Regions from separate parts of the Paenibacillus sp. P22 genome, predicted to be linked through region 2. Evidence: riboswitches for the same ligand, from Rfam matches in the RefSeq annotation. Region 2 holds a riboswitch; each other region holds the start of a gene.
What was found. A riboswitch is a leader RNA that binds a small molecule or an ion and turns the genes downstream of it on or off. The one in region 2 is predicted to bind cyclic di-AMP.
Positions count from the first base shown of each region.

Region 1: another riboswitch for cyclic di-AMP. It lies ahead of BN871_RS16415 (C40 family peptidase); the one in region 2 lies ahead of BN871_RS18385 (C40 family peptidase).
Region 3: another riboswitch for cyclic di-AMP. It lies ahead of BN871_RS03865 (TrkH family potassium uptake protein); the one in region 2 lies ahead of BN871_RS18385 (C40 family peptidase).

Region 1 is NZ_CBRA020000117.1:12,310-21,052, forward strand. Features, by position in the region: gene BN871_RS16390 (AraC family transcriptional regulator) at 161-1,060, shown strand; gene BN871_RS16395 (YwhD family protein) at 1,407-1,955, opposite strand; gene BN871_RS16400 (M1 family metallopeptidase) at 2,134-4,113, shown strand; gene BN871_RS16405 (hypothetical protein) at 4,141-4,971, shown strand; gene BN871_RS16410 (hypothetical protein) at 5,322-5,561, shown strand; cyclic di-AMP (ydaO/yuaA leader) riboswitch at 5,800-5,962, shown strand; gene BN871_RS16415 (C40 family peptidase) at 5,968-6,471, shown strand; gene BN871_RS16420 (M15 family metallopeptidase) at 6,719-7,378, shown strand; gene BN871_RS16425 (alkaline phosphatase) at 7,532-8,743, shown strand, end outside.
Region 2 is NZ_CBRA020000138.1:498-6,327, reverse strand. Features, by position in the region: partial or broken gene BN871_RS18405 (glycine betaine ABC transporter substrate-binding protein) at 1-582, opposite strand, end outside; gene BN871_RS18400 (proline/glycine betaine ABC transporter permease) at 607-1,452, opposite strand; gene BN871_RS18395 (glycine betaine/L-proline ABC transporter ATP-binding protein) at 1,430-2,647, opposite strand; gene BN871_RS18390 (GbsR/MarR family transcriptional regulator) at 2,889-3,458, shown strand; gene BN871_RS18385 (C40 family peptidase) at 3,592-4,083, opposite strand; cyclic di-AMP (ydaO/yuaA leader) riboswitch at 4,087-4,220, opposite strand; gene BN871_RS18380 (glycosyl hydrolase family 18 protein) at 4,586-5,830, shown strand, end outside.
Region 3 is NZ_CBRA020000012.1:18,505-27,247, reverse strand. Features, by position in the region: gene BN871_RS03875 (VanZ family protein) at 63-581, shown strand; gene BN871_RS03870 (CPBP family intramembrane glutamic endopeptidase) at 649-2,292, opposite strand; cyclic di-AMP (ydaO/yuaA leader) riboswitch at 2,530-2,697, shown strand; gene BN871_RS03865 (TrkH family potassium uptake protein) at 2,816-4,168, shown strand; gene BN871_RS03860 (TrkA family potassium uptake protein) at 4,190-4,867, shown strand; gene BN871_RS03855 (LysR family transcriptional regulator) at 4,960-5,934, opposite strand; gene BN871_RS03850 (succinate dehydrogenase cytochrome b558 subunit) at 6,269-6,934, shown strand; gene sdhA (succinate dehydrogenase flavoprotein subunit) at 6,963-8,711, shown strand; gene sdhB (succinate dehydrogenase iron-sulfur subunit) at 8,730-8,743, shown strand, end outside.

The DNA.
Region 1 (8,743 bases), on a different contig from region 2:
AGGGACGGAATAACCATCCCGGCTCATCGCCAAGCTATTGTTAGCCAAAACGGACATTCCCTGCGGACGCAGCCGCCGCGTATACGGGGTGGAAGCACTCGCGGCGGGAGGTTCGCGCCGCCTATATCCATTCCTGCAGGATGAAAAGGAGCTCGGCCATTTGGAAACCCGCGATTACCGCCCTTTTATGCTGGAGAGCCTGTCGGAACGGCTGTACCTGTACGGGCTGCAGGTCAATAACGTCCGGCAAGGATTCACCAGTCTGCGGCATGTGCATCACCGGATGGTGGAAGTGAACCTGGTTCTGGAGGGAGTCCAGGAGGTCATTGCCGGCAAGGATTCCTTCCTTCAGCATCCGGGAGATTTCGTGCTGATCCATCCGGGGCAGATTCACGAATTCCGCAGCGCGGGCAGCGGCAGCCTCACTTATGCCGTGTTCCACCTGCAATGCGATGATCTCGGCCTGACCGAGCTGCTGGAGCGAAAAAACAAAGTCCTGTATTCCGCCGGTTCCAGCCTCGCTCTCGAGCTTGCGCCTAAAATGGACAGGCTGCTCAACGAAGCTGCGGAACAAGGCTCCCGCCTCGCCGTCCTCGGCGAGGCATGCGCCATGATGGCCGCTGCGGAGAAATCTCTGCGGCTTGAGCCGGACCGCCAGGATTACGGACGGGAAGCCCTTGCCGGACGGCTGGCGGCCGAAATCGAAGGCGCGCTTGCCCAGGCATGGGACGGCGAATCCGGCATGCCCCGGATCGAGACTCTCGCTTCCCGCATCGGCCTCAGCAGCCGCCATGCCGGCAGGCTGTTCCGGGAGGTGTTCCACATGTCCCCGGGCCGCTATCTGGCCATGCTCCGCGAGCAGGAGGCGATGCGCCTGCTGGCCGCAACGCCGGCTGCGGTGGAGGAGATCGCGCATGCGGTCGGTTACCGCGACGTGCAGAGCTTCAGCCGCCAGTTCCGCAAATGGACGGGTCAAAGCCCGTCCGGGTTCCGCCGTGCCGCCGGAGAAGGCGCCGCCCACTATTTGACGCCGCTGAGCCGCCGCGGCATGGAGGGATAATAGGCACCCACCCAGCCTCCCCGCACTCAGGCCGGAGCGACGCTTCGGCCTAAAAGGCTTGCAGCTGTCAGCTGCAAGCCCTTTTTAAGGATGGAGAAGTTATTTATGGATCAGTTTCCTTATCAGCCATATAAGAAGGACAATGAACACTACCAGCACGAGCATGCCGCTGAACCCGAATCCGCTAAAGATACGAACCCCCCTCTCGTAAGATGATTCACCCTTCCTTCCCATTCCTTCCCGTATAACCCATTTCCTGCTCACAGGAGAAAATGAGCCCGACAAAAAAACCTCCGCAGCAGCCGCTCGAAGCGGCCGACGGAGGTTGGATGAGAAGCCTGGATGCTCAGCCTTCCAGCTGTTCCTTGAGCGCCGCGGGGGAATTCTCCCACCACTCGGCGTTGTTCTCGATCAGCAGCTTTTTGAGCGCCTGCTTGTCGGAAGCCGGCAGCTCCTCCAGCATGAACCGGCGCTTGATCGCATAGTCCAGGTTGTTGACATGCTGGGCGAGAATCTTCCAGCCGCGGCGGATTTCCGGATCAACCGTCATCGGACAGGCTGTCGCTCCCGCGTAGTAGGAGCCCTCGTCGTCGCGGTCGACGGCTACCCACACGATCCAGCACGGACGGCCGTTCGGAACGGCTTCCTTGTCCGTAAGGAATTTGATGCCCTTCTCTATCTTGCTCTTCGCATGAATCGCGCCGTTATCGATATAAGCCTCGCCGCCGTCGATGATGACCGAGGATACGCGGCTGAGATCGATCGTTCCCGCTCCGAAGCCGCGATGCTCCTTGCTGCTCACGACGTTGAGCGACAGCGAGCGCTTGCCCTTGGCCGGCTGCGCCGCTTCTCCCTCCGGGCTGCCCGGGGATGGCGTTCCTTGATTTTCTTCCATTGCTGATCCCTTCTTCCGTGTGAATAATGAAGTCCAAAATGGCTATAAAAGCCCGTCAAACCGCTAGCTGGCGGGACGGGCCGGGAGTTCGTCCGGATAAATTCCATTTTAGCTAATAATCAGGCAAAAGCAAACATATACATGCCTTAGAAGCTTGTCAACGGGAGGGAACCGGTCCATGGCCTCAAGCCGAACTTGCAAAACACTGCTGCTCGCCCTGCTCTTCACGTCATCTCTTCTCGCCCCGTTCCAAGGCAGCGGACATCACGGACTTACTTCTTATACATATGCCGCTGCCGCTGCCGGAAATGAACCCGGCGTGGAGCCGGCGGCCGAGAGCTCTCCCGCCCCGGAGCCGGAAGCGGAGCCGCTGTCCCGAAGAGTGACCAACTACCAGATCCAGGTCAAGCTGAGCGGACGCACGCTGACCGGGACGGAGACGGTCACCTGGAAGAATCCCGGACGGAAAACCGTGTCGGACATGTATGTCCATCTGTATCCGAATGCCTTCTTGTCGGATAAAACCACGTTCATGAAGGAATCCGGCGGAAAGCTCCGGGACGACAAGGCGACGGCCGGCAGCACCGGCTACATGCGTCTCGACTCCTTCAAGACGGAGGACGGAGAGAGCCTCCTGCCTCGGGTCCACTATGTGCAGCCGGACGACGGCAACAAGGACGACTACACGCTGGCCAAGCTCAAGCTGCCGCAGCCGGTCGCTCCGGGCGAGGAGGTCACGCTCCAGATCGGCTTCACCGTCGGGCTTCCCGAGGTGTTCGCCCGCATGGGCTATTCGGGGGATTTCACGATGGCGGGGCAGTGGTTCCCCAAGATCGCGGCCTACAACACGACCAGCACCGGCACGCGCAGCGCGGAAGGCTGGAACGTGCACCAATACCACGGCAACTCGGAATTCTACAGCGACTTCGGCGTGTATTCCGTCAAGATCGAAGTTCCCGCCGGCTACAAAGTCGCTGCCACCGGCGTCCAGACGAAGCTCGAAGCGGCCAAGGGCGGACAGCAATATACGTTCTATGCCGAGGACGTGCATGACTTCGGCTGGTCCGCCTCGCCCGATTTCCTTTACAGCGAGGAGCCTTTCTCCGCTCCCGGCGTTCCCGGAGTCCGCATCAAGCTCTATCTCGACCCGCTGCACAAGGAGCAGAAAGAGCGTTACATGCACGCCGCCAAATCGGCCCTGGCCAAATACGCCCAGTGGTACGGCAGCTACCCGTACAGCACTCTCTCCATCGTCGTTCCTCCCAAAGGGGCCAATGGCGCCGGCGGCATGGAATATCCGACGCTCGTGACCGCATTCGCCGCCGAGACGGACAATCCCGGCTACAGTCTGGAGCGGACGGTCGTGCATGAGATCGGCCATCAGTACTGGTACGGCATGGTCGCCTCCAACGAGTTCGAGGAAGCCTGGCTGGACGAAGGCTTCACCTCCTACTCCGAGGACAAGGTCATGGAAAGCGAATACGGAGTGGAGCCCCGCACGGCGCTGGAAGCGAGCTACGTCACCGATCCGGCCCCGCTCAAGCTGCTTTCCTGGTCGTTCGGCTCGCACAGCCGGTATGCGGACAATGTCTACAGCCGCGCCAAGCTGGTGCTGACCGGCATCGAGAACCGGGTCGGCACAAACATCATGAGCAAGATCATGCGGACCTATTTCAACCAATATAAATTCAAGCATCCGACCACGGCGGACTTCAAGAAAGTCGTCGAGCAGGTCAGCAAGCAGAACTGGGACGACTACTTCAGCCAGTTCGTGTACGGAGGCGAGATGGCCGACTATTCAGTCGCCTCCATCCGCGTCTCCAAGGCAGCGGACTCCGGCGCCTCCAAAATGTACGAGTCCGACGTGCTCGTCAAGCGGGGCGGCGGCGTCTACGGTCCGGTTCCGGTCACCTTCAAGTTCGCCGACGGCTCTACGGCCTCCCGCACCTGGGACGGGGTGGAATCGGATATGCTCTACAAGCTGACCGCTCCCTCCCCGCTGCTCTGGGCCGCGGTCGATCCGGACCGCACCAACGTACTGGACAACCGGCAGATGAACAACTTCCTGAAGGCCGAGGCTCCCCGCAAGCAGGAGGTCCGGATCAGCCTCGGCATCGTGAAGGCGCTGGAATGGATTGCGGGAGCGTTCGCCTGGTAGCGGCCCGAAGAGAGGAGAGTCTCAAACGTGTCTACTTATCTCAAGCAAGGGTGGCGCCTGACGATCAAACATCTGCCTGTGGCCGTCGCCCTGTTCCTGTACCGGTTGTTGTGGGGATTTTTCCTCTACCGTTATGTCGACTCCATTATCGGACCGCTGCTTCGGCGGTATCCCGGAGCGAACGAGCCTTCGCAAGGGGCGGATGCCTTGTTCTGGGCGGAAGCCCAGTTCCGGCTCATGAAGACCGATCTCGCCCAGCCGTTCCTGTGGACGCTGGCCGCCCTGCTCCTCTCCCGCATGATCGTCACGCCGCTCATCAATGCCGGCCTGTTCTATTCCATTCACCATGCGGCGGCGGGACATGAAGGCGGCACCCTATTCCTTCAGGGCATGCGCAAGGCATGGAAGCCGGTCCTGCTTCTCTATTGGGCGGAAACGCTTCTTGCCGCCGCTCCTCTCTGGTGGCTGGGCTCCCGGGCATGGGATGTAGTCAGGAACGGCTCCTCTCTGCAGGAAATCGCCGTCAGCATCTTGCCTTGGGCGGCAGCGTGGCTGCTGTGGATCGGGATTCTGCATCTGCTCAGCCTCTCCCTCCAGTTCGGAGCGGTATCCAGGCTCAAAGTCTCGGCGTCCGTGTCGGGCGCCTGCAGACGGCTGCTCCCGATGGCGGGCCTCAGCCTGATCCTGCTCCTCTTCTCCGGCGTCATCGGGGCCGGCTTCAGCGCCGCAGCGATGGGATGGGCCGGATTGGCCGCCCTCGTCATCCAGCAAGCCTATCATCTGGTCCGCACGCTGCTCGACTTGTGGCTGCTGACATCACAGTACGCTTGCTGGGAGGATTCGCGTTACATTAGTTGACAAAGCGATAATTCCATCGTACAATTGTGAAAATTCTCTGACAATTAGGACTTGTTTTCAAAGAGCGCCTGCCGGTTTAATAACTTCTCAGGCATTCGGGAATCCTATCGTTCCGCTCGATTCACAGATATCGAATCCCGGCGTTCGGCAGACTGACGGGCTCCCGCTCCCCATCCGCTGTCTGCCTCCGGATGTGACGGGCATCGACAGATGCAAGCGATGAAAACAACGAATGGGCATGCTGTAAGCGCAGTTTACCGCACACACAATCGCCGGCTCTCTCGGAGCCGCCCCCATACATCGAACAGCAGAATAGAGAAAATAATCAAACCAGAGAGGAAAATCGAACGATGACCGAACAAATTCAAGCTTATTATGAAGAGCTCCACCAATCCACCGCCGAGCTGCTTTACCGTTTTGAGCATTACGACCTGAACCCCAACGCCGGCAAGGCCCTTGAGGCGATCAGCAGCGAACACGCCCGGCTCAGCCCGGATGCCGGCAGCCTGCAGGAGGAAGCCCTGATGAAGCTGGTCGGAATGAGATCCCGGCTGCTTACCCTGATGGAAGACGTCCTTTATACCGTTTGATCCAGCCGCGGAATCAGGCAAGCCCCGCCTTCTCATGGAGAAGGCGGGGCTTTTTTGGACTTGCAGGCCACGGCGCAGAAATCGGGACGAGTCGCCAATATCATCTGCTGCGGGGAGAATAGCTCCCCTATAAACAGCGATGTAAACGCTGTCCTCATCCCTTTGAAACATGAGAATTATTAGAAAATGTCGTTTTCGGAAGGAGAAGCGGCGAAAAGCAAGAATATGTCTTCCAGTATCATTCAAAATGCCGAATTCCGTTGAACATGGAAACGGGGGAACCACTTTCCGGGTGAATTGATTTTGGGCGTCGCCAGTCATTCTCACGCATGCCGCAGGAATCATAGGGAACCTTCAACCGAACCCCACAGCTAACCTCGTAGGCTCTGGAAGGAGCAACTCAAGCTTGAAGAAGAAAGCAGCAAGCCTCATCCTCGGAATCTCTCTGCTGTTCACTGCAGGCGTAGGCAGCGCAGCGGCTGATTCCAAAATGGACGGTGTCATCAGCGATCTCGTCGGCACGCCGTACAAGACGGCCGGAACGACGACGAGCGGATTCGACTGCTCCGGATTCACGTCCTATGTATTCAAGCAATTCAAGATCTCCCTGCCGCATTCTTCCGCTTCCCAAGCAGGCTTGGGCAAGAAAGTCGCGAAGGCCGATCTCAAGGCGGGCGACCTCGTGTTCTTCAATACGAGCGGCCGCGGCGTCTCGCATGTCGGAATCTATGTCGGGGACGGCAAGTTCGCCCACTCCTCGTCGAGCAAAGGCGTCATGATCAGCAGCCTGAGCGATTCCTACTATACGAAGCGTTACGTGTCCGCACGCCGGATCATGGACGACACCAAGTACGAAAAATACGCCGACGATCCAGCCGATACGGTTGACGGCAGTCCCGATGTGGACTAGCCTGTCCTGAATCCGGATCCCCCCTTGCGCAAACCGCAGCAGCCGGCCCTTCGGGGCGGCTGCCAGCGGTTTGTTTGCTTTTTGGACTTGTCGGCGCCAAGGCGGCTGCAATTTCCAGCCCATTCCTTTCCTTACCCCCGCTGATCCAGCTGGAAACGGATTCCATGCCGATCCGCCGTTTCCTGAAGCTTTTTTTCCTTTCCGCTCGTATAAGCTTGAACAATGCGAACGAGCAAAGGAGACCTTCATGCAGCAAAGCCCCATGACGGGCGGACAAAAGGGCCGCAGCCCCAAGTCCGCAGGCCGGACTCAGACCCGGCGCAGAAACGGCCTCGGCTGCCTGCTGCTGGCCGCAGGACTTGTACTGGCAGCCGCAGCCCTGTTCAAGCTGGAGAAGCCGCGCCTGTTCGACCGGGTCGTCCCTCCGGGACTATACCGGGAGGTGCCTCCCGTAACGCAGCTGCATCCGGTGCTCGACCGGAAAAAGGACGAGCTTATCTCGCTGGCCGCCGCCAAAGGCATCAAAGTCGTCATCACCGACGGCTTCCGCAGCTCGGCGGAGCAGGATGTCCTGTACAGCAAAGGCCGGGAAGGCGGAGGCTCCATCGTTACCCATGCCCGCGGCGGAGAATCCTACCACAACTACGGTCTGGCGATCGACTTCGCTCTCAAGGACCGCACAGGCGATATTATCTGGGATATGGAATACGACGGAAACAAGAACGGCAAAGCCGACTGGCTGGAGGTCGTAGCGATCGCCAAGAGTCTCGGCTTCACATGGGGCGGCGACTGGCCCCAGTTCCCGGACAATCCCCATCTGCAAATGGATTTCGGCTATTCGATCTGGGAGCTGAAAAACGGAAATCGCCCTCCGGAGGATGGAAACGCGGGCGAGGAGAAGAACTAGCAGCCGAATGGATGCATGCATGAAAACGCCTTGCGGCTTCGCAGGCGTTTTCTTCATTTTACCAATTATTCATAAATCGTTAGCACCTGCTTAATCATTCTCTCTTACGCTGTGGAAGTGCATTCATTTCTAGTAGCGGAGGGGTTTGGGGAGATGAAGAAAGGAAAAGCAGGAAAAATGCTTCTCGGAGCGGCGCTTGCGAGCGCCATGGCAGCAGGAGGAATCGGAATGGCCGAGCTGACTCCGGCTCCTGCGGCGGCAGCCGAAGCGGCCGCGACGGCCAAAGCGGCGCCGTCCATTTACGTGGCTCCAATCCATAATGCCAAGTTCCTGGCGGGCAGCAAATTTGATTTCCGCGTGGAATTGAACGACTGGACCGGAAACGCCTCGGCCGTCAGCATCCAGATCAACGGCAAAAGCGCGGAAGCCTTTTTCGGCAAAAGCTTCGAGAAAACCAGCACCGCCTCAAGCTCCTCCTTCATGATCCGCGGCGTTACGCTGGACAAGCCGGGCTCCTACACCGTTAAGGTGACGGCCGGCTCCTTGTCCCGCACGGTCTCCTATGAAGCGGTGACCACCTCCGCAGCCGGCAAGAAGGCGAAAAACATCATCCTCTTCGTCGGGGACGGCATGTCGCAGCCGAGCATCACCATCGCCCGCGCAATGTCCAAGGGCTTGAGCGAGGGCAAGTACAACGGCCTCATGGAGATGGACAAGCTGGAGCAGCGCGCCGTCGTCACGACCTCCGGCATGGATTCCATCGTCACCGACTCGGCCAACAGCGCCAGCGCCTACAATACCGGCCACAAATCCGCCGTGAACGCCCTCGGCGTCTATCCGGACAATACGGAAAGCTCGCTCGACGATCCGCAGGTCGAAACGCTCGCCGAGATGCTGAAGCGCACGCGCGGCATGTCGGTCGGCATCGTCACGACCTCGGAGATCGAGGACGCGACGCCGGCCGCGGTCGTCTCCCATACCCGCCGCCGCTCGGACAAGCCGGAGATCGCCGACATGCTGCTGAAGCTTCAGCCTGAAGTCGTCATGGGCGGCGGATCGGCCTACTTCCTCCCGAAATCGGTTGCCGGCTCCAAGCGCAAGGACGAGAACGATCTCATCAGCGGCTTCGAGAAAGCCGGCTACAAATTCGTGGAGAGCGCCTCGGGGCTGAAAAGCTCCGGAACGCCTTCCAAGCTGCTCGGCCTGTTCCATACCGGCGACATGAACGTCTACTACGACCGCTCGACCAAAAACACGGCGGCGCTCAAGTCGTTCACCGACCAGCCGAATCTGTGGGACATGACCAAGAAAGCGATTGAGGTGCTCAGCAAGAACGAGAACGGCTTCTTCCTCATGGTCGAAGGA
Region 2 (5,830 bases):
CGGCTTGCCGGACACCTTCTCGATGCCGTCCACCCAGCCGTCGATCAAGCCGGCATTGTCCTTCGCCCAATCGGCGGCGGCGGCAGCGGGATCGGCGCCTTCCTGAATGGCCACCATCACTTTGGCCATGTCGGCATCCGTCCATTCGAAGCGGTCGAGGAAATCATAAGCCGACGGCGCATCCTGCTTCAGTCCGCCGCGGACGATCGTATGGATTTCCTCGTCTTCCCCGAACGATTTTTTGGGATCGTCCAGATATTTCAGATCATACTTCGCGAACATCCAGTGAGGCGTCCAGCCGGTGACGATGATCGGCTCCTTCTTTTTGATCGCCTTGTCGAGCGCTACGGTCATCGCCGCTCCGGAGCCTTCGACCAGCGTCCAGTCCGACAGGCCGTAGTCCTCGACAGCACGGTTGGCGGCAGCCATCAGGCCGGCGCCGGGATCGATGCCGATGATTTTATGGCCGACAGCCTTGCCGACAGACGCCCCGCTTCCCCCGGAAGCCGTTCCATTGTCATTGCTGTTCGAAGAACAGCCTCCAAGCGCGATGGCTCCTGCAAGTCCGAGTACCCCAACCATTTTCCAAGAATTCCGAATCAAAATCTATCCTCTCCTGTCCGCATGTTTTTTTCCTTTGACGAGATGCTGCGTCAGCCGATCCAGGAAGATCGCCAGTATGACGATGGCCAGGCCGGCTTCGAAGCCTTTGCCCGTCTTGATTTGGCTGACGGCGCGGTATACATCCGCTCCGATGCCCTGCGCCCCGATCAGGGAAGCGATGACAACCATGGACAGGGCGAGCATGAGCGTCTGGTTGATGCCTGCCATGATCGATGGCACCGCGAGCGGCAGCTGCACCTTGAACAGCTTCTGGGAAGGGGTGGAGCCGAAGGAATCGGCCGCCTCCACCAGGTCGGCCGGCACCTGGCGTATGCCGAGATTCGTCAGGCGGATCGTCGGCGGCACCGCAAAAATGACCGAGGCGATGACGCCGGGCACAACGCCCAGATTGAAAAACGTCACGGCCGGGATCAGGTAGACGAACGCCGGCATCGTCTGCATGAAATCAAGGATGGGCGTCACGATGCTCTGCGTGCGGTTGTTGCGGGCGCAGGCGATTCCGATCGGCACGCCGAGCACGATGCTGACGATCGCCGATGTCAGCACGAGCGCCAGCGTATCCATCGTATGGTCCCAATAACCGAGATTGTCGATCAGGAACAAGCCGACGAACGTGAACAGCGCCATCGGCCAGCGCATGATCCACCAGGCCAGCGCCGCAAACAGAACGATCAGCACGATCGCAGGCGGAAGATGGAGCAGATAAGAGAAAAAGTCCACGACGCCTTCGATTGCGGCCGAAATCGGATCGAACAGGAAATTCAAGTTCTCCTCGATGGAATCGACCATGCGGTCCACCCATTTATCAAGCGGTAGTTTCGGCAGCATCCACGCTCACCTCCCGATTCGCGACATGTCCGGCAAGCGCTCCGAGCACGGCTCCGCGCACGATGACGCCGACGATGCGTCCCGCCTCGTTCACGACGGCGACCGGATACTTGCTGGTGCCGCATATATCGAACAGCTCGTGGAGCAGCATCTCCGGAGCGACGACCGGAGTATCCCGGATGACGATCTCCTCCAGCGGCTGTCCGCGCTTCACCGCCTCCGACGCGTCGTCGGCGGTGAGGACGCCGATCAGCTTGCGGCTGCGGTCCGTCACGAACAGATTGGAGATGCCGCTCTCGCGCATCAGCTGCAGGGCGACCCTGGCGCCGCGGTCGAGACCGATCGTCTCGGGACGCCGCATCACATGGGAGGCGGTCAGCACCTTGGACAAATCCACGTCCTCGACGAACCGCTCCACATATTCATTGGCAGGATTGACCATGATTTCTTCCGGCGTGCCGATCTGCACGATCGCTCCGTCCTTCATGAGCGCGATGCGGTCTCCGATCCGCAGCGCCTCATCCAAATCATGCGTAATGAACACGATCGTTTTTTTCATTTTCTCCTGCAGCTCCAGCAGCTCGTCCTGCATATCCTTGCGGATGAGCGGATCGAGCGCGCTGAACGCTTCGTCCATGAGCAGGATCTCAGGGTCGTTCGCCAGCGCCCTTGCCAGTCCGACCCGCTGCTGCATGCCGCCGCTCAGCTGCTCGGGATAACTGTCCGCCCTTTCTTCCAGTCCGACGAGCCGCAAGGCTTCCCTTGCTTTCGGTTCTCTTTCCTTTTTGGGCACCTTCTGGACCTCAAGCCCGTATTCCACGTTCTCAAGCAGCGTCCGATGCGGGAACAGCGCGAATTTCTGGAAGACCATGCTGATCTTTTTCTGGCGCACCTTCCTCAGCTGCTCCGCATTCAGGCGGGTAATATCCTGTCCCGCGATGCGGATGGCGCCTCCTGTCGGCTCGATAAGCCTATTCAGCAGACGCACGAGAGTCGATTTCCCGCTGCCGGACAATCCCATGATGACAAAGATTTCTCCCGGCTCGACGGCAAACTGAACCCGGTTGACCCCAACCGTATGCCTCGTTTCTTTAAAGATCCTGTCCTTGCTCCACCCTTCCTTCAGAAGCGGCAGAATTCGTTTTGGATCCTCGCCGAATATTTTCGTCACATCCGTGACTTCAATGATCGACAAGCGCTTCACCTCCTCATGGCCTCGCTTGCGGCCAACGCTCACTCGAACTAGTCTATCGAACAATTTATGACACCGTCAACCGTTTTATCCGTATAATAAGTACGTACGGTTTTTTCTGTATATAGTTTATATGCCAAATGCTCCCGTATCCTCTCATATACTCGTTCATTAAGCGCTTTACATTGCCGGGATTGTTTCTTACAATTACTTTGTCAGCCGAGAAGGCGATGAAGGAGCGGACATGATGACCAATGATTTCGCCGGCTTGGAGGCCGCGCAGGAGCAGGCAATCCAGAAGGCGCGCAAGCGCGTGATCGAGTCCATCGGCAAGAACATGGACCTGTACGGCATTACGCAATCTACAGGACTGCTGTATGGGCTGATGTTTTTCCAGGACAAGCCGATGAATCTCGACGAGATGGGCCAAGCGATGGAAATGAGCAAAACGAGCATGAGCACCGGCATCCGCACGCTGGTTGATTTGAATATGGTGAACAAGGTATGGGAAAAGGGTTCGCGGAAGGACTTGTATGAAGTCGAGCGGGACTGGCACCAGACGTTCGCCGATTTTTTTGTCCTGAAGTGGAGAAAGGCCGTGGAGCTCAACCTGATGGCGCTTCGCCGCTCCAAGGCGGAGCTGGACAAGCTGGCCGAGAGCGGCGGCTCGGAAGCCCTGCACGCCCTGATCGGCGGCGATCTGGAGAAGATCCGCCAGGCGATCGACTATTATTTGTGGCTGGACCGGGTCATCGATCTCATGGAATCCGGCGAGATCTTCAAGCATGTGCCGAAGGAAGAGCCTTCAAGCTGAAACCCAAAAAGAAGCCTTCCCCGGCGGGAAGGCTTCTTTTTGGTTGTGCTGCTGAACTGCAGCCGACTGGACAAAAAAAGAGAGACAGGCGGCTCATGCCGCCTGTCTCTCTTCATCCTTCTGGAGCCGTCCGTCATTCCCCGGCGTCGTCGGCCGTTTCTTCCTCTTCGCTCACCATCTTGCTGTAATCCTCGCCCGTTGCGACGCGGCGCGCCGTAACGTAGCGCTTGGCATAGTAGGCATCGTCCAGATCCGTATACCGGACGCCCTTGCTCGAGGAGTGGGCGAACTTGCCGTCTCCGACATAGATGCCGGCATGCGAGATGCCGCGGCCGCTGGTGTTGAAGAAGACGAGATCCCCCGGACGAAGATCATCCTTGTCCACCTTCGTGCCGGCCTTGGCCTGGGACTGGGAGGAGCGTGGCAGCTTCACGTCGAACTGGCCGAAAATATAGCGGACGAATCCCGAGCAGTCGAATCCTGCCGTAGTCGTGCCCCCATACTTGTAGGGAGTGCCGAGAACCTTGCCGATGGATGACTTCAATTCGGTGCTCGCGAATACGCTGGATGATGCGAACACGGCAATAAGAATGAAAGCGGTAATGGACATGATGACTTTCTTCACTGATGGTTCTCCCTCCGGTGCCTACGAAGTTAGCTGATGGGTTCGGTAGAAGGTTCCCTAGAATTCTCTCTTGCAGAATTCATTCACCCCGAGTGGTTCCCCCGTTTTTCTTAGCGAAAATTCGGCATTTATTTGTTTCAAGCCTGTTTGCTATTGGTTAATATTCGTAGTTTTTTGTCGAACTCCTCCCTTTGGATTATTAGAAGTCTTTCATAATTCGACTCTTCCCGATCCGGAGGGCCATTCGACCTTGTTTTTATCGAGATAGAGATGTAATCCGACCCTATCCCGCCATGTAAATTCCTCTCTCCTTATCCTCTTAAGGTACTCTATTCCTATTCGCTAGAAATTTCTCCCTGTTTTCATCCAATTTTCCCCTTTTATCGATAAACACTTTCATTGATAATGAAAGTGCTTTCAATAGATTCGAAAAAAGGAGGCCGGATATCCCCTCTCATTCTTGCTTCGCCCCTATCATCCTATCCTTCAGGAGGTATCGTTCATGTTCAAATCGAACCGCCGCATCGCCGCTTCCGCGCTGAGAGTCTTGATGCTTGCCGTGCTGCTCGCCTTTTCGCTCCTTCCGCAAGGCGCCGCCGTCCAGAAAGCCAGCGCTGCGGATGCATGCAGCGGAGTCGCTGCCTGGAGCTCGTCATCCGTCTATACCGTCGGGCAGAAGGCGGTCTACTCCGGCACGCTCTATGAAGCCAAATGGTGGACGCAAGGCGAGCGTCCGGATCTCGCCGGAGAATGGGGAGCCTGGAAAGCGCTCTCCGTCTGCTCGGCATCCCCTACGCCGACTCCGACGGTAACCCCTGCTCCTTCGGCTACGCCTAAGCCTAGCGCCACTCCGACACCGACGCCGGCGCCGACCAAAACGCCGACGCCGACGGCCACTCCTGTCCCTGCCGGAAAAATCATCGGCGCGTATGTAGCCGACTGGCATTTCCCCGTCATCAGCACCGTGCCGGCCGAAAAGCTGACGCATGTGTTCTACGCCTTCGCCGACGCGACCTCTACCGGTGTCAGCGGAGGGGATACCGGCAAGCTGGCGCAGCTCGTCTCGCTGAAATCCAAAAATCCGAATCTCAAGGTTCTCGTCTCCGTCGGAGGCTGGGGCCGCTCCGCGAGCTTCCCGGCAGCAGCGGCTACGGAAGCTAGCCGCACGGCGTTCGCCAACAGCGCCGTATCCTATATCCGGGCCAATAAGCTGGACGGCATCGATATCGATTGGGAATATCCGGGCTCAGGCGACCGCGCGAACTATACTTTGTTCATCCAGAAGCTCCGTTCGGTTCTGGATTCGGCCAGCTCCGCCGATGGGCGCTCCGCCAACAAATACCAGCTTACAGCCGCCGTCGGCGCTTCCGATTACGGTCTCGGCAACATCGATATCGCCGCGGTCATCCCTTCCTTCGATTTCCTCAACGTCATGACATACGACCTGCAGAACGGCGCGAATACCCATCATACCGCTCTCTACAACTCCCCGATGGCCAGCTACAGCGTCGATTCCGCCATCAAGCTGCTGAAGGGCAAGGGCGCTCCGGCAGCGAAGCTCGTCGCCGGAGGCGCCTTCTACTCCCATGGCTCCGGCGATTACACCTATGATGAGCTCAAGGCGAGCTATATCAACAAGAACGGCTGGACCCGCCAGTGGGATTCCACCGCAAGAGCCCCGTACTTGACGAATTCCAGCGGCGGCTTCCTCAGCTACGACGATGCGGAATCGCTGACGGGAAAAGTA
Region 3 (8,743 bases), on a different contig from region 2:
GGATGACGTCATGCTATCATGGTGAAGCTGGCAAAAGGCTTCGGCGAGCATGGAGGGAATTCATGAACAAAAACTGCGTTCCGATTCTGTTATGGAGCATGGCGGCGGTGTACGTGCTGCTGATGGCGGAGCTGCTCTTCCTGAGGGAGGGGGACGGCTTGAGAAGCTTCAATCTGATCCCATTCCATACGATCCAGGAATACATGAACGCCGACGGCGGCATGCGCAGGAATGCGGTGGACGTCAACATATGGGGCAATATCCTGCTCTTTGTTCCCGCCGGGATCTATGCCATGCTGATCGGCAAGTCCGGATCGATATGGCCCAGGCTTGCAGCGGTCGCGCTGCTCAGCGCAGGCGTGGAGGCCGGTCAGTATATTCTGGCCGCAGGGGCGGCGGATATCGACGATGTGATCCTCAACTCGACAGGCGGCTTGATCGGAATCACGATCTATTCCGTCCTGAAGCTGGGATTGAGAAAGCAGGAGCGGGTCAAGCTCTTCCTGTCTCTCTTGTCGGCCGGAGTCGGCGTGCCGGTTCTGATCCTGTCCCTCGTTCTGTACGCCGTCAACCGGGTGTGAGCCCAAAGCAAAAAGCAGAGAATCCGGAGATTCTCTGCTTTTGTTCTGAAGCGCTGATGACTGGAGCTTAACCGGGCGCCAGCGGAATGCTGCTGCTCCGCCGCGAGCCGTACCATTTCATCGCCCAGGCCACGCCGGCAGGCGCGGCGATGTAGACGACGCCAGCAACGATATTGCCGGCTCCGCCGATCAGGAAGAGCGAGATCGACATCAGCACGGAGTCCATGATGGCATGGGCGAATACCGCCGTGAAAAATCCGAACCGGAGGAAGATGTATCCGAACAGAAGGCCGAGAATCGTCAGCTCGATCAGCCTCGTCGTAGACGGGTAGATCGGATAGGTCACATGCCCGAGCGCCCAGATGATCGTAGGGATGAGACAGGCGGCGAACGGGTTTTTCAGCCATTTCATCAGGAGGCCGATGCCGAACAGCCGGTATACGGCCTCCTCCTGGATGGCCGCGCACCACGCCAGCAGCGGCATCAGCAGCGGAGCGGCGAGGTTGTAGGGCGACTGGGTCACGTCGCTTGTCGACCAGGCTCCGGTAAATGCCGACAGGCCGACCAGGATAACGGTCTGCAGGCCGAGAAGGATGAAGCCGAGCACATAGGCGAGCTTCATGCTGCTCCATGCGGTCTCTCCGAAGCGGGACTCGCGGGAGGTCAGCCACAGCCGCCTGCCCTGCGCGCGCCATAACCCGTCCCCGGCGACGAGGGAGAAGTAGGCGGATAGGGCGAGCAGGAAGGTGAGGCCCATCGTGATGACGAGCTGGACCTGGACGACGGTCTCGGCGTTGGGCCGCGCTCCATACATGGCACGGAGGCCGTCGAGCATGTTCACGTTGTTGACGGCATAGAAGCCGAGGAACACGAGGCTGATCGCCCAGCCGCGGCGGCGGAAGGAGCTGTACTTCCTCATGAGGACGGAATAAATGACGGCGAGAATGAACAGGATTCCGCTCGGCAGCAGATTGCCCAGCAGCGACAGGCTGGAGGCGATCCGGTCCTGATCCGCCGTGTAGGCGAGGTAATCCTTGGGCACTTCATAACGCGGCGTGAATTCCGCCAGGACGGTCTTGCCGCCAGACTCCGCTGCGGCGGCGGATGGCGGAGCGGCCTCGATGGTGAGGCGGGCCTGGCCGATCTGTCCTCCCTGCACGGCATACACCGTCTTGTAGCCCGCCGATTCTCCAACCCTCTCCAGCTTGCCGTAGCCGAGCTCGGCGGCTTGCTTGGCGGCGAGACGGTCGAGCTGTTCCGCGCTCGGGGCAAGGACGTCCGAGGATTCGCCGGCAGAGGGCTTGAACACCTGCTTCCAGCCGATCACCCGGCCGCTGGACATGCCGACCTCGACGAACATCTGCCCTTCGGGCAGGGAGAGGGACACCTGCCACGTATCGGTCGGAACGATCTTGCCGGGACCCTCATCGAATTTTTTGGCGAGCTTTTCTTTGCTGAGGTAACCGGTGATGTCCCGGTCGGATTGGTGGACCGTATGGGCGGTGAGAGGCTCGGAGCCGGTCAGCTGCCGGGCGAAAGCCATCGCTGCCTGCTGAGCGTCGGCCTTGGGAACAGGCTTGCCGGAAGCTTCCTCTCCCGACAGCCCTCCCGCGAAGGAAGGGATGATTTGCAAAATCAGGAAGATGGCGGCTCCAATGATTCCCGTCCAAAAGTACTTTCGATAGCTTTTCTCCAACTCGGAGCTGTTCATGATTGTCCTCCTGACGATGCCTGACTGCAGGGCGAGCTTTTATAACCTTACCACAGCGGCTTTCAAATTATCCATGCCGAGGCAGGGAGAGATCGAGATTTCGCGCAAAAGAAAGAGCAAGGGCAGGATTGCGCCTTGCTGCGCTTGTCCCAGCACTCTTTTCCGCCCCATATCGCCCAGCAAGCTTGGATTGGGACATTGGTAACCCGTCCTCTATCCTATATAATCAAATCCGACCATATAGAACAGCCGAATTTCCAAAAGAATACGGGGGAACCATATAGCTGCCTGGAGCAGCTTGGGGTGAATTCCGTTCCGGCGCAGGCGGCAGCCTGTCGGGAGCGGATAGGGCAGCCGTCATGCCCGAATCCGACAGCTAACCTCGGAGGCTGCTTGACCGGACTCGCAGGGCGCACAGGCACTTGGGTTTCCAGTGCTTTTTTTTGTGCTTTCGAAGCGGCATGCGATGATGCCGGGACTTCGCGAACGGCAGGGATATGGAGGCAAAAGGAGAGTCGCCGGCATGCAATCATGGTCTTCCGTATTCAAGCAAGCTTTCAAATTGTCGCCTCCGCGCATTCTCGTCGCCGGATTCGCCGTCATGATCGCCATCGGCTCGCTGCTGCTGATGCAGCCGTTCGCCACGGCCGGCGGAGAGGGCACGAGATGGATCGACGCGCTGTTCACCGCCACCTCGGCGGCCTGCGTCACAGGCCTCGTCGTCGTGGATACCGGCACTCATTACTCGATTGCAGGCCAAATCATCATTCTGCTGCTGATTCAGGTCGGAGGGCTCGGCTTCATGACGATGGCGACGCTGTTCGCCCTCGTGCTGCGCAAGCGCATCTCGCTCAAGGACCGGCTGCTGCTGCAGGAAGCGATGAACCAGAGCTCCATGGAGGGAATCGTCCGGCTGATCCGCAAGGTTCTGCTGTATTCCCTCGTCATCGAAGCGGCGGGAGCGCTGCTGTACGCGGTCCGCTTCGCAGCGGACATGCCGATCGGCCGCGCCGTTTACTTCGGCATCTTCCACGGCGTATCCATGTTCAACAACGCCGGCTTCGACATCTTCGGCGACTACCGGAGCCTCACCGGCTATGTATCGGATCCGCTCGTCAATATCGTGACAATGGCGCTGATCGTTACCGGTGGCCTCGGCTTCATCGTGCTGTCCGATCTGATGGAGTGGAGGAACAACCGCAGGTTCTCCCTCCATTCCAAAGTGGTTCTGCTGGCCACGGGCAGCCTGATCGTCATCGGAGCTGTCGTCATCTTCATCTTCGAATATTCCAACGCCAAAACGATGGAGCCGCTCGGCTTCGGAGGCAAGGTGCTCTCGGCCTTCTTCCAATCCGTCACGACGCGTACGGCGGGAGCCAACACGCTCGACATCGGCGCGATGCGCCAGGCGAGCCTGTTCTTCATGATCATCCTCATGTTCATCGGGGCATCGCCGGGCTCGACGGGCGGCGGCATCAAGACGACGACGTTCATGACGCTCGTCGCCGCGATGGGCGCGATGATCCGCGGCAGGGAGGACATCGTCCTGTTCCGCTACCGTCTGGCCAAGGAGCGCATCATGAAGGCCCTGACGATCACGATGCTGTCGCTTGCGCTCGTGCTCGTCGTGACGATGGTGCTCTGCACCGTCGAGGACCGCGATTTCCTGCGGATTCTGTTCGAGACGGTATCGGCCTTCGGCACCGTCGGGCTCAGCACGGGAATTACGACCAGCCTCAAGGATGTCAGCAAGCTTCTGCTGAGCCTGACGATGTTCGCCGGCAGGCTTGGGCCGCTGACGATGGCCTACGCGCTGAGACCGAAGCAAGGCAAGGAATTATATAAAAATCCAGAAGGCAAGATTATTATCGGATAGGAAAGGAAATAAAGAGACACAATGGGAAAGGGTTCAAAAGGAGAGCAGTACTGCGTCATCGGACTGGGCCGATTCGGCTCCAGCCTGGCCAAGGAGCTCATGCAGCTCGGCTATGAGGTGCTCGGCATCGACCGCAGCGAGGAGCTGGTGGACGATATGAGCGCCCTGCTCACCCATACGCTATGCGCCGACGCGACGGACGAGGACGCGCTGCGCGCGATCGGCATCCGCAACTTCGACTGCTGCATCGTGGCCATCGGGGGAGACATCCAGTCGAGCATCATGGCGGCGATACTGGTCAAGGATTCCGGAGTCGGGAAGGTCGTCGTGAAGGCGGTATCGGAGCTGCACGGCCGGGTGCTGGACAAGCTTGGCGTCGACAGGGTCATCTATCCGGAGCGGGATATGGGAATCAGGGTCGCCCATCAGCTCGTGTCGCCCAATCTGCTCGACTATATCGAGCTGTCGTCCGAATACGCCGTCGCGGAGCTGGCTGTTCCGGGCTGCCTCAACGGCAAGGCGCTTTCCGAGATCGACAGCCGCCAGCGTTACGGCTGCAGCATCGTGGCGATCAACAAGCCCAAGGGCATCATCATCGCTCCCCAGGCGGATTCCATCCTGGAAGAGAAGGATGTCATGGTCGTCATCGGAACGAATGAAGGAATCGAGCAGTTTGAAAATGCGGTGAGCCGCGGCTGACACCAGCCGTGGAAGTACGGGGCGGGCCTGCCGGCGCAGCGGCGGCAGCTCCAGTCCAGGCATAGCGCATAGAAAGAAAGGCAGGAGGCGCGTCAGTCGACGCGGACTCCTGCCTGTTTGGTTTCAACGGCTTTCTGCTGCATGGCCTTCAAGCTTGCTGCCGGCGACGCCGAGCGGCGGAAGTAGTTCGCGGCCGCCTCGCGGATCCAGTCTCTGACGACAGGCTCCAGCCGGGCCGGGTCGCCATGGATGAGCGAGGTGGTCCGCTTGGTCTGCTCCAGCTCCAGCACAGGGACGACCATAAGGTCGTTGTCCGCCAGCATCTGCTGCCGGATATAGGAGTGCGGCAGCAGCGTCGCGGCTCCGCATGTATGGAGCAGCCGCAGGATGGCTTCGAACGAGTCGATTTCCATTTTGACATCGGGATGCAGCCTGTGGGTGTCGAACAGCTCGTCGGTCAGGTTCCGGTACCAGGTTCCTTTGGAGAAGAGGATCATCGGCAGCCCGCTGAGCGTCCGGATCGCCAGCTTTCCGTTCTCGGTGAGCAGATGGCAGCGGGGAAGCACCAGCTCCAGATGGTCGTCGAACAGCGGGACGCAGTGCAGCTGCGGGTCGTCGATGACGGATGCCACGAGGCCGAGATCGATTTTTTTGTCCCGGACGAACGATACGATCTCATGGGTCTTGCCGGTGACGGCCTTGATGTCGATCTCGGGATGGCTGGCGGTCAGCGCCTGGATGAGGTCCGGCAGCGTCGTCTGCAGCGTCGTCAGGCTGGCCCCGATCGTCAGGCTGGAGCGGTGAGTATGCTTGAACTCGCTCAAGGTGCTCATATATTTGCGGTGCAGCTGGCGGGCCTGGAGCGCGTAGTCGTAGGTCAGCTCGCCGATGCGCGTCAGCTCCAGCCTCCGTCCGACGCGGCGGAACAGCTGCGCTCCGAGTTCCTGCTCGAGCTTGGCGATCTTCCGCGACAGCGCCGGCTGGGAAAGGTTGAGCAGCGCCGAGGCTTTGTTCATGCTGGACTGCTCGACCACGGCGGCGAATACGTTGAGATCTTCGTTGAGCATTTCCTGCAGCCTCCGTTCCTTAGGAAGAGAATGGTCGAGCGAGACAGCCAATCTTATCCTGCCCATGCCGGCAGCTTCGCCGGGGGAGCTCGGGCTTATGGCGTCGTCTCTTATGCATATAGGTTATAACATTGTATAAGGAATAAACAATATCTTTATAAGGAAAAAAAGAGTACGATGGAGACTGTGGCTAAACTGTGACCGGAAAAAGCAGGGGAAAGCCGTCGGGATTTGTTGACGCTCCCATGCACGGGCTGTAAAATGGATAAGGTTTGCACAAAATTCGACGTATGATGACTGAAATCAAACGGCTGGAAAGGAGAACGCTTTATTTATGAATGGTAACTCGTACTTAACGCGCAAGATTCACTCGCTGCTCGGGGTGATTCCGCTCGGCCTGTTCCTCGTTGAGCATGCCATCACCAACTACTCGGCGTTCGAAGACGGGCCTGAGGGCTTCAACGACAGCGTCAGCTTCCTGAACGGACTGCCCCTTGTTCTCTTCCTGGAGATCTTCGGCATATTCCTGCCGCTTCTCTTCCATGGAGTATACGGCTTGTATGTCGCCTACCAATCGAACTGGAACAACTCCCGCTTCAAGTACGGACGCAACTGGGCGTTCACGGCGCAGCGCATCACCGGCGTGATCACGTTCATCTTCGTCATCTGGCATGTCTTCGAGACCCGCTTCCAGGTCGCCCTCGGCAACCTGACGCATGAGGAGCTCGGCGCCCGGATGCACGAGATCTTCACGAATCCGGTCTACATCGTGCTGTATGCGATCGGTGTCCTTTCCGCTGTCTTCCACTTCGCGAACGGCATGTGGTCGTTCCTCGTCAGCTGGGGCATTACGGTCGGCCCTCGCGCGCAGCGCGTCTCCGCCTATATCTGGATGGGCGTGTTCGTGATTGTATCGGCCCTGTTCCTGCTTTCCATCGTGGCCTTCACGGGCAGCGACTTCGCCGAATCGGCATCCGCCGTACGTACCTGGATCGGTTAATACGATAGACAAGGAGGACCTCAAAGTCATGGCTAAAAACAACATTATCGTCGTCGGCGGCGGACTCGCCGGCCTGATGGCTACAATCAAGGCGGCCGAGGCGGGCGTGCACGTCAACCTGTTCTCGCTCGTGCCGGTCAAGCGCTCCCACTCCGTGTGCGCGCAGGGCGGCATCAACGGCGCCGTCAATACAAAGGGCGAAGGGGACTCCCCATGGGAGCACTTCGACGATACCGTCTACGGAGGCGACTTCCTCGCCAACCAGCCGCCTGTCAAGGCGATGTGCGAAGCGGCCCCCGGCATCATCCACCTGATGGACCGGATGGGCGTCATGTTCAGCCGCACGCCGGAAGGCCTGCTGGACTTCCGCCGCTTCGGCGGCACGCAGTACCACCGCACGGCGTTCGCCGGCGCGACGACGGGCCAGCAGCTGCTGTACGCGCTGGACGAGCAAGTACGCCGCTGGGAGGCCGCCGGCCTCGTCAGCAAGCATGAGCATTTCGAGTTCATGGGAGCGGTCGTGGACGAGGACGGCGTCTGCCGCGGCATCACCGGCCAGGACCTGCGCACGATGGAGGTCCATTCCTTCCGCGCCGACGCGGTCATCCTGGCGACAGGCGGCCCCGGCATCATTTTCGGCAAGACGACCAACTCGGTCATCAATACGGGCACGGCAGCCAGCGCGGTGTACCAGCAAGGCGTCCACTACGCCAACGGCGAGATGATCCAGATCCACCCGACGGCCATTCCGGGCGACGACAAAAACCGTCTCATGTCCGAATCGGCGCGCGGCGAAGGCGGCCGCATCTGGACGTACAAGGACGGCAAGCCTTGGTACTTCCTCGAGGAGAAATACCCGGCTTACGGCAACCTCGTGCCGCGCGACATCGCGACCCGCGAGATCTTCTCCGTATGCGTCGACCAGAAGCTCGGCATCAACGGCGAGAATATGGTCTACCTCGATCTTTCCCATAAGGATCCCAAGGAGCTCGACGTCAAGCTCGGCGGCATCATCGAGATCTACGAGAAGTTCGTCGGCGACGATCCGCGCAAGCTGCCGATGAAGATCTTCCCGGCGGTCCACTATTCGATGGGCGGCATGTGGGTCGACTACAACCAGATGACCAACATCCCGGGCCTGTTCGCCTGCGGCGAATGCGAGTACCAGTACCATGGAGCGAACCGTCTCGGCGCGAACTCCCTGCTGTCCGCCATTTTCGGCGGGATGGTGACGGGACCTAAGGCTGTGGAATATATCAAAGGACTTAAAAAGTCCGCGGAAGACGTGTCTTCCAGCATCTTCGACCGCGAAGTGAAGCTGCGCACGGACAAGTACGAGTCCATCCTCAAGATGGACGGCACGGAGAACGCCTACGTGCTGGCCAAGGAGCTCGGCGAGTGGATGACGAACAACATGACCGTCGTCCGCTACAACGACCGTCTGGAGCAGACGATCCAGAAGATCAAGGAGCTCAAGCAGCGCTACACCAACATCAACATCAACGATACGGCCCGCTGGAACAACGCCGGCGTCGCCTTCACCCGCCAGCTGTGGAACATGCTGGAGCTGTCCGAGGCGATGACCAAGGGCGCGCTGCTCCGCGACGAGAGCCGCGGCGCGCACTACAAGCCGGAGTTCCCGGAACGGGACGACGAGAAGTTCCTGAAGACGACCATCGCGAAATTCACGCCGGAAGGCCCGGAAATTTCGTACGAGGAAGTCGACACTTCGCTCATTACGCCGCGCAAGCGCGACTACTCGAGCAACAAGCACTAAGGAGGAGGGAGAACGACAATGGCAACCGAAAC